4 regions of the Pseudoalteromonas sp. RWi3 genome follow, and region 4 is predicted to be linked to each of the others. Evidence: predicted binding sites of a transcription regulator. Region 4 holds the regulator's gene; each other region holds the start of a gene.
What was found. Region 4 encodes FliA, which starts transcription of late flagellar genes. Its sites were predicted from a motif close to CTAAAGNTNNNNNNNNNNNNGCCGATA; they were not measured.

Region 1 (3,137 bases), on a different contig from region 4:
CAATGAAGGTTTTTCTGCGATATACAGTTTCACAACAAGCTCCAGCACTGTTTATATAAACAGTACTTTAGCACAATGTATTATCGATTACATAAATTTAAGCGCAACAAAAACTTTCAAACTTACAATTTATAAAAAAGCAGCATTACATTTACCTGCTGGCCTTAGCTATGTAATTCGGCTCAATACATTATCTTACTTCAATAGGATCTGACTCTTTTGCCTTGCCTTGCATAATTGAAATTTCAACACGTCTGTTTCTGCGTCTGTCGGTATCGGTTTCATTAGGAACCAACGGGCGAGTTTCAGCATGACCAACAACGACCATCCTGCTCTTATCAAACCCTGGTGCTTTTTGCATTTCTGTTGCAACTGCTACAGCACGCTTAGACGACAAATCCCAGTTATTTGTATAAAGCTCATTTGACACCTGGAAGTCATCTGTATGGCCTGACACCGTAATTTCACCCGGTACGTCTTTTAATAAAGTCGCTATATCTTGAATAATTGGTTTAAAACGAGGCTGTAAAAACGCACTGCCGGAAGGGAATGAACCATTCTCTCGAATACGAATAATTATTTGTTGCCCCAATGACTCTAGCTCTACAGCGCCATCCATAATTTGTTGCTCTAATTGCTGCGCAATTTTCTTAACGAGTTCGTTAACTTGTTCTTGATCTGCAGACGATGTAGATTGCTCAGAAGCTTGTTGCTGCGCGGTGCTTTGCGATTCACCACCACGTTTATTACCACGCTGTTCCTGACGCCCCCCAGCCGAGCTTTCATCACCCGCTTGAAACTCGAGCATTTGTTGTGTCATTTCAACTGTTTGCTGTTGAATAGTTTCAATAGGCGTGGGTTCAGGTTTACCTGGGGTAAATTCCATCGCTATTACAGAGGTTCCTTTTGGTATATCTTTTACCTCAATTTTATTTTGCACACCAAAAGCAAATTTCATTGAGCCCGCAATCTGTTTAAATTTAAGCACATCCATTTCAGAAAATGCGAGCAAGAGTACAAAAAAGCACATTAACAATGACATTAAATCAGCGAAGGTCCCCATCCAAGCTGGCAATCCTGGGGGAGGACATTTGCACTCTTCATCAGACATGCTTACTCCTCAGTGTCCACATTACGCTTAGATTCAGCGAGGTAATTCTTTAAAATCCCTTCAATAACTTTTGGATTTTGACCGTCTTGGATACCTAAAACAGCATCCAAAATTAAACGTTGGTTCATTGCCTCTTCTTCTTTACGAAGCTCTAATTTAACCTGAATAGGGATCGCAATAACGTTTGCTAAAAAGGCACCATACAAGGTGGTTAATAACGCAACCGCCATTGCCGGACCGATTGCTTTTGGGTCATCCATGTTTGATAACATTGCAACCAAACCAATCAATGTACCTATCATGCCCATAGCAGGTGCGATATCAGCAAGCGCTTTAAATAGCCCTGCCCCTGACTCATGACGTGTAGAAGTAAGCGAGATGTCTTTTTGCAGCGTTGCGCGAACAACATCGGCATCATGTCCGTCTACAAGCATATCAACGCCTTTACGCATAAAGCCGTTGGGAATTTCGGCCTCTTCGAGAGCCAAGAATCCTCCTTTACGAGCAGAATCAGCCAGTTCAACTGCCTTTTCAATTAGCTCTTCAGGCGATTCAATTTTAAACATAAATGCTTTAGCGCATACTTTACCAATACCTAAGAATTGGCCCATGGTGTAGTTGGATAGAACGATAAAAATCGAGCCACCAAATACGATGACAACTGATGGCGTGTTGTAAAACATAGCCACTTCACCGTTACTACTTTGCACCATCGACATTACGATTAAGCCAATTGCCCCAAGAATACCTATAATGGTTGCTAAATCCACTTACCCCTCCAGAGGAATTGATACTTTGCTACTTTTAATAACAAACTTTTATTATTAACTGCTTATCGGCAATAGATTGAATTACTTAAATCATTTACGTGAATAAATGGTTTAACTTTATTGCCTATTATAGTGTCATTCTAATCAAACTGCCCCATCCCGCAAGGGTTAACCTTAGGTTCAGGTAATTAAACTGTCACCTTAAAGCTAAAATAAATAAAAAAAATGCATCAGTCTTTGACCTAGTTTAGCATTCCCCCTAAAATTGGCCTCAATTTCATATCATCTAAGTTGAATCAACGATGGCGACTAAAAAACCTGAAAATTTGAGCTTTGAGCAAGCACTTGAAGAATTAACTGTAATCGTCACCGACATGGAACAAGGTGATTTATCTCTTGAGCAATCTTTAAAGCAGTTCGAACGCGGCATTGCGCTTGCCAATGCATCTTCAAGCAAATTACAACAAGCTGAACAAAAAGTGGCAATTTTGATGGGTAATGACCCTCAGTCACCACTTACTAACTTTAAAAACGATTTGGATTAATCGGTGCATATTTTAGAACAAATAAAAGTTGCACAACATGATGTTGAAGCCGTGCTAGATAACTACTTTTCACTACCACTTGATACTGAAGATAGCATAAAAAAAGCGACACACTATGGGGTATTGAATGGCGGCAAGCGTATACGCCCCTTCCTTGTTTATGAAACGGGTAAAATGCTGGGCGCAGATAAAAAAGATTTAGATGTACTTGCTGCAGCAATAGAGTGTATTCACAGCTATTCATTGGTGCATGACGATTTACCTGCAATGGATGATGACGATTTACGTCGAGGCAGGCCGACATGCCATATTATGTATGGTGAAGCTCACGCAATTTTAGCCGGTGATGCACTGCAAACATTGGCTTTTGATTTAATCGCTAACCATACGTTTAGCATACCAGCTTCTCAACAGCTTAAAATGATTGCTGCATTAAGCAAGGCGTCAGGTATTGAGGGTATGGTAGGAGGGCAAGCGCTTGATATTGCCGCAACTGATGAAGCTATCTCATTACCTGCACTCGAACGTATTCATAAGCTTAAAACCGGTGCTTTGCTCAATTGCGCAATTACATTAGGCGCATTGTGTGCACCTAACACCAGTGACTATACGTTTTCACAGTTAAAAATTTTTGGCGAATCCATTGGTTTGGCATTTCAAGTGCAGGACGACATTCTTGATGTAGAAGGCGATACCTTTATTCTTGGTAAG
Region 2 (3,137 bases), on a different contig from region 4:
GCCTTACAATTATGTATGTCTCATAATATCCGCTTTGCACTGCTAAAAGAATCAAGCCCATCATGTGGTCGTAATACAATTTATGATGGCTCGCATCAGGGTATTAAAGTTGCGGGAATGGGGTTAACGGCTGCATTATTAGAACGAAATGGAATTAAAGTATTTAGTGAGGTGCAAATGCCAGCACTATTAAAAGCGCTGGCTTCATGCTGAGCAGTCTATTTCTTTTGTAAAAATACACCGGATTCAATATGGTGGGTATATGGGAATTGATCAAAAATAGCAAAACGTTTTACTTCATGGGTTTTACACAAGTGATCAAGGTCTCGCTCAAGAGTGTCTGGGTTACATGAGATATAAATAATATTTTCGTAGTTCGCGACTAAATCACATGTCAGCGTATCCATGCCAGCTCGCGGAGGATCGACAAGGATTGTTTGGCAATCATAACTTTTTAGATCAATCCCTTCTAAACGTGAGAATGTACGCTCGCCGTTCATAGCCTGAGTAAATTCTTCACTCGACATACGAATAATATCTAAGTTGGTGACCTTGTTTTGGCTAATATTGTACTGTGCTGAGTGCACCGATGACTTTGAGATTTCTGTAGCAAGTACTTTATTAAACGAGCCCGCCAGTGCGATAGAAAAGTTACCATTACCACAATAGAGCTCTAGTAGGTCGTTTTTAAGCGGCGCGCATAACTGTTGCGCCCACTCCAGCATTTTTATATTTACCTTGGCATTAGGCTGAGTAAAACTGTTTTCAACTTGCTGAAATATAAACTCTTTGCCATTGACGGTTAAATGCTCTGTGACAAAGTCTTCACCTAGCACTTCTTTTTGCTTACGGGCACGACCGATAAAGTCAATTTTAAACGTCTTGCTCAGTTTAGCTTTAAGTGCTTTTATTTCTGCCATCCATTGCTCATCAAGTGGCTTGTGATAAAGCAGGCTAACTAATATCTCACCGCTTAATGTAGACAGGTAATCAATTTGGAATAACTTACGGCGTAAAACTTCGCAGCCTTTTAAGTTGTCGATCATGGCAGCCATTACATCGCCAATTAAAGGTGCCGCAGGGTCGAAGGTATCAACACGTATTTTTTCTTTTGTAGCTTGATCAAACATAATGTGGAATAAATCGTCACCTTCATGCCATACTCTAAATTCAGCGCGTTGACGATAGTGAATAGGCTCAGAGCCAAATACTTCTAATTGCTCAACACCGAAACGTTGGAATTGCGCAATGATACGCTGCTCTTTCTCGTTTAACTGCGCATCGTATATTGATGTATCTATCTTAATCACTGCCATTATGCTTGCTACCTTTTTCTTTAAGCTACTTATCGGCGCTATTGTAGGGGGCAGAGAGTATTTGTCTAGTTTTGCGTAATGAAAGCTGATGTTTTTTTGAACATTTCTCTTTAGTTATTTTAGTGCGGGCCGATAATAAAGAATACAACTATAGGAGTCGGATCATGAAAATTGGCAATTTTGGCTATGTGCCTAACAATAACGTCAATCAAAACAGTAATAAAGCCGGTGCATTGCAGCAGCCGACAATACAATCTCCCCAAGATAGTTATCAGCAACGTGGCAAAGAGCTCGCTGCCAAAGTGCTAGGTGAGAAAATGGCTGAAGCGCTTGGCTTGCCCGTAGTAGAAGAGAAAAAAGATAAACCTCTATTTGATTTCGAAGAAATTGTTAAAAACGTTTTAGGCTTTGTTACCGGCGCCGTAAAAAAAGCGCAAGCCGATGGTGCGGATGACGATCAGCTTAAAGAGATGCTTGGTGCAGCACGCAAAGGCGTTCAAACCGGGATAGATGGTGCTGTTGATGAATTAAAAGGCACAGGTGTCTTTAATGATGAAATTGAGCAGGGCATTGAAAAGTCAAAAGAAGGTATTTTTAATGGCCTTGATGACTTTGAAGAGGATTTGTTTAATCCAAAACCTGATTCCGTAAGTGTTAGCCAAGCCCAGTATTTAAGTTTGAGTAATAATGCAGAGTATAAATTCACAACTGCTGAAGGCGATGAAGTGAGTATAAGCTTTGCAGATGCTTTCAAACAACAGTCAGCAAGTAGTTATCAGCGCTCCGATGATAATGAAGGGTTTGCAAGAGAATCATCACAATCTCGCGATTTATCGTTTAGCATGTCTGTAAATGGTGATTTAAATGAGGATGAACAAGAAGCCATTAATGCTTTAATGGAAGATCTTCAAAGTGTGAGCCAAACCTTTTTTGGTGGCGACCTAGAAGAGGCTTTTGAGCAAGCACAAGAACTGAACCTAGGTAATGAGCAGCTGGTGGCTTTTTCAATGAACTTAAAGCAAACTAAAACGTTTGCGTCTATAAAAGGGTATGAAGAGAATAGACCCGCGCCAGAGAAAGAAATCGCAAATAAAGTAGCGCCATTTAATGATGACTTAAAAGAGGCATTTAACAAAGCGAGTGAACTTGGCTTACAAAATCAATTGTCAGGTATTCTTCAGTGGTTAAACCAAGACCAAGAAGAGATTGGTAAACTTGTTGATTATACAAAAGCAATGTTTGAACAAATGAATAACTTGCGTGAAACAGTATCTGAAGCTTAGGCTTTATTTTACAAAGAGTGCATGGCAAACTGCTCAGCTTAAGTAAAGTCTGGAGCCAGTAGTTTGTCATCACATATTTTAGTATTCGATTCAGGTATTGGCGGGACAACGGTACTTGAGCATATTCAAGCATTAATCCCTAATGCCTCTTTTAGCTACTTTATGGATAACGCTTACCTACCTTACGGAGAATTAAGTTCGCAACAGATTATTGCAAGGCTAACTTCCCTTTTACACTTCATCGAAAACGAAAACCTTCACGTTGATATATTGGTAATAGCGTGTAATACGGCCTCAACATCAGCATTAGCAGCCATTAGAGCGTTAACCACTATACCTATAGTGGGTGTGGTACCGGCAATTAAACCAGCTGCAAGTATAACCAAAAGTAAACGTATTGGCTTATTAGCCACACCAGCAACCACACGTAGCATATACACAAAGCAGCTTATTGAAAATTATGGGCAAGGGGTTACCGTTGATTTATATAGCAGTGTCGAACTTGTAGCTATTGCAGAGCAGCTTTATCTTACAGGTG
Region 3 (3,137 bases), on a different contig from region 4:
CTGTTTCTTGGCATTGTTTGTTATCAGGTGAGGTATAACTGCAACAAGGCTTATCTGGCATAATTGTTTGAGCTTTAAATTATTATACTTATTTATAGATTAGCAGTTATTTAGCAAGGTATTATATGCGCATGCAAATTTCTTTATTAGTGCGCTCAAGAGTTTAAATTGGTTGAATACACATTAAAACGAAGCCGCCGGCGTAAAACGGTTGCGATGAAAGTACAACAGCAATCACTGACGGTTTATGCTCCTTATGGTGTCGCGGTTGCTTCAATAGAACACTGGTTACAAACAAAACAAGATTGGATTCAATTACAGATAACAAAACAAAGTGAATTAATACAAACGCAGCAGTTACCACTCAAATCCTTGCAGATTAACTTGTTTGGCTCACCATTGAAGCTCAGCTTTAATATCGGTAAAAAAACGGCAGTGGCTGAAATTGACAGTGGTATAATGTCAGGCCTAAACATCACAGTTTCACCTCGTGTAAAAAATAAAACAGCAATGTATCAAAGTCAGCTAGAAAGTTTTTTGCACGCTCAATTAGAAAGTTATATTGAAATGCGAATACATGATTATTGTAAGCAAATGGGGGAAGAGTTACCGAACAAGTTAAAAATCATGATTTATAAACGACGTTGGGGCAGTTGTAATCGTCGTAGAGAGTTGACGTTTAACCTTTTACTAGTCGGTGCGCCAAAATGGGTGATTGATTATGTGGTAGTGCATGAATTATCACATTTAAAATACTTAAACCACAGTAGTCAGTTTTGGTTGAGAGTGGGGACGTTTCATCCGCAATACAAAAAAGCATCACAATGGCTAAAGCAGCATGGCATGAGTTTACAATGGGTATTTGATTAGTGTATTGATTTTTTATAATTAAAAAACTGAGGTAGAAAGAAGTGGTGGAGGGAGCTGGATTCGAACCAGCGAAGGCTGAGCCGTCAGATTTACAGTCTGATCCCTTTGGCCGCTCGGGAACCCCTCCACACTATTTTGTTACATTTGGCCCCACTTAACTTAGCGGTAAGAAAAGTGGTGGAGGGAGCTGGATTCGAACCAGCGAAGGCTGAGCCGTCAGATTTACAGTCTGATCCCTTTGGCCGCTCGGGAACCCCTCCAATGCAACGGCGCCGATAATAGCAAACTTATTATTTAAGTAAAGAAAAAAGCTAAAGAAATATCAAATAATGCCGATAAATATTTATTCATGAACATAATCGGCCAAAGTCTATGCAAATTGATGGATTGTTAATCACAGAGAGTCAGCTCGACAATCGCCTCGCGAAAAGCGTGTGTGAATCACGTCGAGGCGAGTTTGCGTTACTTTTAGCTATGTTGTCCCATGATGCTCTAGATTTTAGTCAATTTCATTTACCCAAAACCCCATTTGGCGCTGATGCGAAAGAATACGATGAAGCACAGTTGCGCTCTGAGCTCGGCGCTGGCCCCAAACAACCTCTTGCGCCAGATGAGTTTGATATGCTTATCGGTGAGCACAACGCACAGATTTTGCACCAAGCAGGAATGAGTGATATACGCTTACGCAGCTGTTTATCACCTGAGCCGCTTGCTGTTCGAGATGATAAGCAACATATTCCTCTTCACATTATCGATAACTGTGAGCCAGCGGTTCGCAAGCGTCATCTTGATAAAGAAACGCAACTAGATAACCCACAAATTGATGCGGCCGCATTTTACGACAACCTTAATAATGACGCATTACACCAGCCGTTACACGTGGCCCAAGCATGACACTTTTTTGCAATAAATAACCGCTAAAGTAATTTATTCAGTTTAAGGAAAAAAAAGCACCCAAAACTTAAATGCAGTTGCTATAATGGCCTTAAATGGGATTCAAAAATGCCATTATCATTAAACCAAGGTAATTTAGGAACATAATGAAGAAAACATTCACGCTGAATCACGAGAAAATCAAATACCCTCGCATGGTTGACGCTGCAAAGCATGAAGTGAAAAAATATTTGAAAAGAGAGCGTAACAAAACGTTACCGTTCGATGCTGATTATTGGGCATTTGATTGTAAATTTGGTAACACAGTAGAAGAAGCGCAAGTTGTGCATGTTGCCGAAATTAATAATTGTATCAGCGAAATTGAAAAGCAGGAGCTATCATCTTTCTATGTGGAAATTTTGGCAAGACCAGCACAGCGCCAGTCGCCAGATTTTGATGATGAAGCTGATGATTAAGCAATAAATATTATTGTGCTAAAAGAGTGGGCTTAATTGCCCATTTTTTGTGCCTGAAATAAAAACAAATTTCAGGTATGCTAACAACAACTGTAAAGAAAAAATAATAAAAAGGATGTTGTATGTTTATTCCAGCCTTATCGCTTATGGTACTTAGCTCTGTACTTTCAGTGTCTTCAACCTCAGCACCGCAGTGTCAGCAAGAGCCGGCTCCAACCGCACTTAATGAAAAAGATTGGCGCTTTGCCACTGATCCACACGGCAGTGAAGTCAAAATGAAGCAGACGCTGTTAACAGATGAGCGCATCTGGATTTCGTTTAAACGAGTGCCAAGAGTGGATGCCAAAAATAATTCTTGGGTTGAGCTGATCTATGATTTACCGGAGCAAACGTTTGAAGGTAATTCAGCTATTTTACTTAAATATAAAAGCAGCAAAAATCTCGTTGTGAAGCTCTCTCAAAAGGATTATGGTGGGCAAGGTGATAAAAGTTATGCACACTACCAGTATATACTTCCAGCACAAACTCAGTGGGGTACTCACTGCATAGGTTTAGCGGATTTTGCTAGACCAAGCTGGACTCCTGAAAATTCCGTCGATAAGGGAATAATAAAAGAGAACGTAAGTGCAATTTATTTAGTGCCAGATCTAAAGGATGAACTTGGTGGGGAAGCGACAATTGAGGTTAAAAATATTTCATTGAGACCTTAACCTCCAGCCTCAGATTCTAGATATAAAAACCAGCAATTGCTGGTTTTTTGTCTAGCGTGGTTTTTTTAAGCGTCAGCCAATTTAACACGGATCTTGTTCTTATCAACATTGCTTTGGTTTAACGCTTTAATTGCATCGTTAGCTTCTGATTCAATAGGCATTTCAACAAATGCAAAGCCCTTTGATTTACCTGTTTCTTTGTCTAATA
Region 4 (3,137 bases):
AATTATTGGTTGTGGCGTAAAACAAGTAAAAGATGCTAATGAATTAGCAGAAGTTTTATACCATTTACGAAATAAGCGACTAGTATTAATAGACACAGCAGGAATGAGCCAAAGAGACTTACGGTTAACTGAGCAGCTAAACACGCTAATGCGTAATCAGCGCGTTGATATTCGTAGTTATTTAGTGTTAAGCGCCACAGCACAAATTAACGTACTGCAAGAAACTGTAAGGCACTTTAAAAAAGTTCAGCTAAATGGCTGTATTTTCACAAAACTGGATGAATCGCTTAGTTTAGGCGAGATTATTAGCATAGCGATTCAAAATCGCCTCCCAATAGGGTATCTTACTAATGGTCAACGAGTTCCTGAGGATATTCGTGTAGCAAATGCTGAAAAATTGGTTAAAAAAGCAGAGCAGCTATACCTAAAAAGAACAAAAGTACAACATTCAAGGCGTCAAGCAGTAGCGTCAAGCACAGTAGGGATGTATGATTAACACAGTATTAGATCAAGCAAGTGGCCTGCGAAAGATGAGTCAAAACAATAATAACAGCGTAAAGGTTATCGCTGTTACTGGTGGTAAGGGTGGTGTAGGTAAAACTAATGTATCACTTAATACTGCAATAGCTTTAGGCCAATTAGGTAATAGGGTTTTAGTACTGGATGCCGATTTAGGCTTAGCTAATTGCGATGTGATGCTTGGTTTACGCGTAGAGCGAAATTTATCTCATGTTCTTTCTGGGGAATGTGAACTTGACGAAATCTTAGTTGAAGGGCCTGCAGGTATAAAAATAGTCCCTGCAACCTCTGGTTCTCAAAGCATGGTCGAGTTGTCACCTTCAGAGCATGCCGGATTAATTCGTGCATTTAGTGAGTTGAGCACTGAGTTTGATATTTTAATTGTTGATACTGCCGCAGGTATTTCTGACATGGTGCTGAGCTTTTCACGCGCAGCGCAAGACGTCATGGTTGTTGTTTGCGATGAACCGACTTCAATAACAGATGCTTACGCACTAATCAAAGTGCTCAGTCGTGAGCATGGTGTGTACAAATTTAAAATAGTTGCCAATATGGTGCGCAGCATGCGCGAAGGCCATGAGCTATTTGCCAAACTTTCCAAAGTAACAGATCGCTTTTTAGATGTTTCAATGGAGCTGGTTGCAACCGTGCCCTATGATGAGAATATGCGTAAATCTACTCGTCGACAAAAGGTCATTGTGGAGTTGTTTCCTAATTCCCCAGCAGCAGTTGCATTTAAAACATTAGCGACAAAAGCAGTAAAATGGCCTATACCTAATCAACCATCTGGCCATTTAGAGTTCTTCATAGAAAAATTAGTAAACGGCTAACTATGACTGCATCGGTGAATAAAGCGATGGGATATCAATCTACAGTAAACTTAAATGCAATTATTGAGAAACATGCTTCATTAGTTAAAAAAGTAGCGTGTCACCTCATTGCGCGTTTACCTCCAAGCGTGCAACTAGATGATTTAATACAAGCTGGTATGATTGGGTTAATTGAAGCGTCAAAAAATTTCGATACCTCAAAAGGTGCCAGCTTTGAAACCTTTGCTGGCATAAGAATTCGTGGTGCGATGCTTGATGAAATGCGCCGTGGTGACTGGGCTCCACGCTCGGTTCATCGCAACAGTCGAATGGTAGCAGAAGCAATTTCAGGGTTAGAAAGCGAATTAAACCGTGAACCTAAAGACTTTGAAGTTGCTGAAAAACTTGATATTACGCTTGATGAGTACCATCATATCCTTAGTGATGTAAATTCGAGTAAAGTACTAGGCATTGAGGATTTAGGAGTTGATGAAGATGTTATAACTCCTGTTGGTCAAGATTTTGCACTGGACAAGCCCTTTAATAACGTTAAGAATGAACGTTTTAATGAATCCTTGTTAGCTGCGATAAAGTCTTTGCCAGAGCGGGATGGGCTTGTGCTCTCGCTATATTACAATGATGAAATGAATTTAAAAGAAATTGGGCACATACTCGATGTTAGTGAATCGCGTGTGAGCCAGATACATGGTCAGGCGATGATTAAGCTAAAAGCAAAAATCAATGACTGGATAAACTAGAAGTAAGTAAATATAGGTTCAGACCTCACCGGAGGATGTTTTGGATAAAAACATGAAAATTCTTGTTGTTGATGATTTTTCGACGATGAGACGTATCATCAAAAATCTTTTAAGAGATTTAGGCTTTACAAATGTACAAGAAGCTGACGATGGTTCAACAGCTTTACCCATGTTACAAAATCAAGAATTTGATTTTGTTGTAACCGATTGGAATATGCCGGGTATGCAAGGTATTGATTTATTACGTGCTATCAGAGCTGATGGAACGCTTAAACATATCCCTGTATTAATGGTGACAGCAGAAGCTAAAAAAGAACAAATTGTTGCTGCTGCTCAAGCCGGCGTTAACGGCTACATTGTAAAACCATTTACTGCCGCAACACTGAAAACCAAATTGGAAAAAGTGTTCGAGCGCCTAGGCTAAATAAATAGGAGAGGCTTATGTCAGCACTTGCTGCGCCTCAGATCAGTTTAGAACAAGCCCGTCAGCTTGTTGTTTACCTTGAAAATGGCGAACAAGAAAAAGCTGACCAGCTAATTATTGATGCGGCTTCTCAAGAGCAATCTGAGTTGTTTGCTGAAGTAGGTAAGTTAACGCGTCAACTGCATGATGCGTTAAAAAACTTCGAACTTGATACGCGCTTATCGGATTTGACGACAGATGCACTTCCAGATGCAAAACAGCGTTTAAACTATGTTATGGAAATGACTGAAAATGCTGCCAACAAAACGATGGACGCGGTTGAAGCAAGTTTACCAATAGCGCAAGAATTAGCAGATGAGATTGCTCATATCAAGCCAACTTGGGATCGTTTGATGAGTCGTGAAATTGAGCTTGGTGAGTTTAAAACACTTTGTCATAGTTTAGATAAATTTATGAGCCATTCTCATACTAAAACAGATGAGTTACAGGGCTTAATGACAAACGTGTTAATGGCACAAGATTTTCAAGATTTAACAGGTCAAGTTATACGAAGGGTCATTGAATTAGTTAGAGAAGTTGAAGATAGCTTAATTCATTTACTTACCGCTTTTGGTAGCCACGAGCTTG

Region 1: a site for FliA is predicted at 1,945-1,971, ahead of pomA (flagellar motor protein PomA). Genes of this name have one in related genera too.
Region 2: a site for FliA is predicted at 1,425-1,451, ahead of ACFI4Z_RS18315 (DUF5610 domain-containing protein). Genes of this name have one in related genera too.
Region 3: a site for FliA is predicted at 1,182-1,208, ahead of ACFI4Z_RS07465 (VC2046/SO_2500 family protein). Genes of this name have one in related genera too.

The regions. Positions count from the first base shown of each region.
Region 1 covers NZ_JBHNYL010000021.1:4,518-7,654, forward strand. Annotated here, with positions in the region: gene ACFI4Z_RS17560 (DNA topoisomerase III) at 1-33, opposite strand, end outside; gene ACFI4Z_RS17565 (flagellar motor protein MotB) at 191-1,111, opposite strand; gene pomA (flagellar motor protein PomA) at 1,114-1,881, opposite strand; gene xseB (exodeoxyribonuclease VII small subunit) at 2,184-2,426, shown strand; gene ispA ((2E,6E)-farnesyl diphosphate synthase) at 2,430-3,137, shown strand, end outside.
Region 2 covers NZ_JBHNYL010000026.1:1,091-4,227, reverse strand. Annotated here, with positions in the region: gene ACFI4Z_RS18325 (2-thiouracil desulfurase family protein) at 1-213, shown strand, start outside; gene trmA (tRNA (uridine(54)-C5)-methyltransferase TrmA) at 219-1,316, opposite strand; gene ACFI4Z_RS18315 (DUF5610 domain-containing protein) at 1,481-2,599, shown strand; gene murI (glutamate racemase) at 2,663-3,137, shown strand, end outside.
Region 3 covers NZ_JBHNYL010000004.1:23,653-26,789, reverse strand. Annotated here, with positions in the region: gene ACFI4Z_RS07485 (ion channel) at 1-61, opposite strand, end outside; gene ACFI4Z_RS07480 (M48 family metallopeptidase) at 169-870, shown strand; tRNA gene ACFI4Z_RS07475 (tRNA-Tyr) at 913-997, opposite strand; tRNA gene ACFI4Z_RS07470 (tRNA-Tyr) at 1,046-1,130, opposite strand; gene ACFI4Z_RS07465 (VC2046/SO_2500 family protein) at 1,243-1,764, shown strand; gene ACFI4Z_RS07460 (DUF6172 family protein) at 1,911-2,219, shown strand; gene ACFI4Z_RS07455 (hypothetical protein) at 2,342-2,929, shown strand; gene ACFI4Z_RS07450 (RNA recognition motif domain-containing protein) at 2,995-3,137, opposite strand, start outside.
Region 4 covers NZ_JBHNYL010000001.1:752,918-756,054, reverse strand. Annotated here, with positions in the region: gene flhF (flagellar biosynthesis protein FlhF) at 1-496, shown strand, start outside; gene ACFI4Z_RS03250 (MinD/ParA family ATP-binding protein) at 489-1,349, shown strand; gene ACFI4Z_RS03245 (RNA polymerase sigma factor FliA) at 1,376-2,086, shown strand; gene cheY (chemotaxis response regulator CheY) at 2,127-2,510, shown strand; gene ACFI4Z_RS03235 (protein phosphatase CheZ) at 2,528-3,137, shown strand, end outside.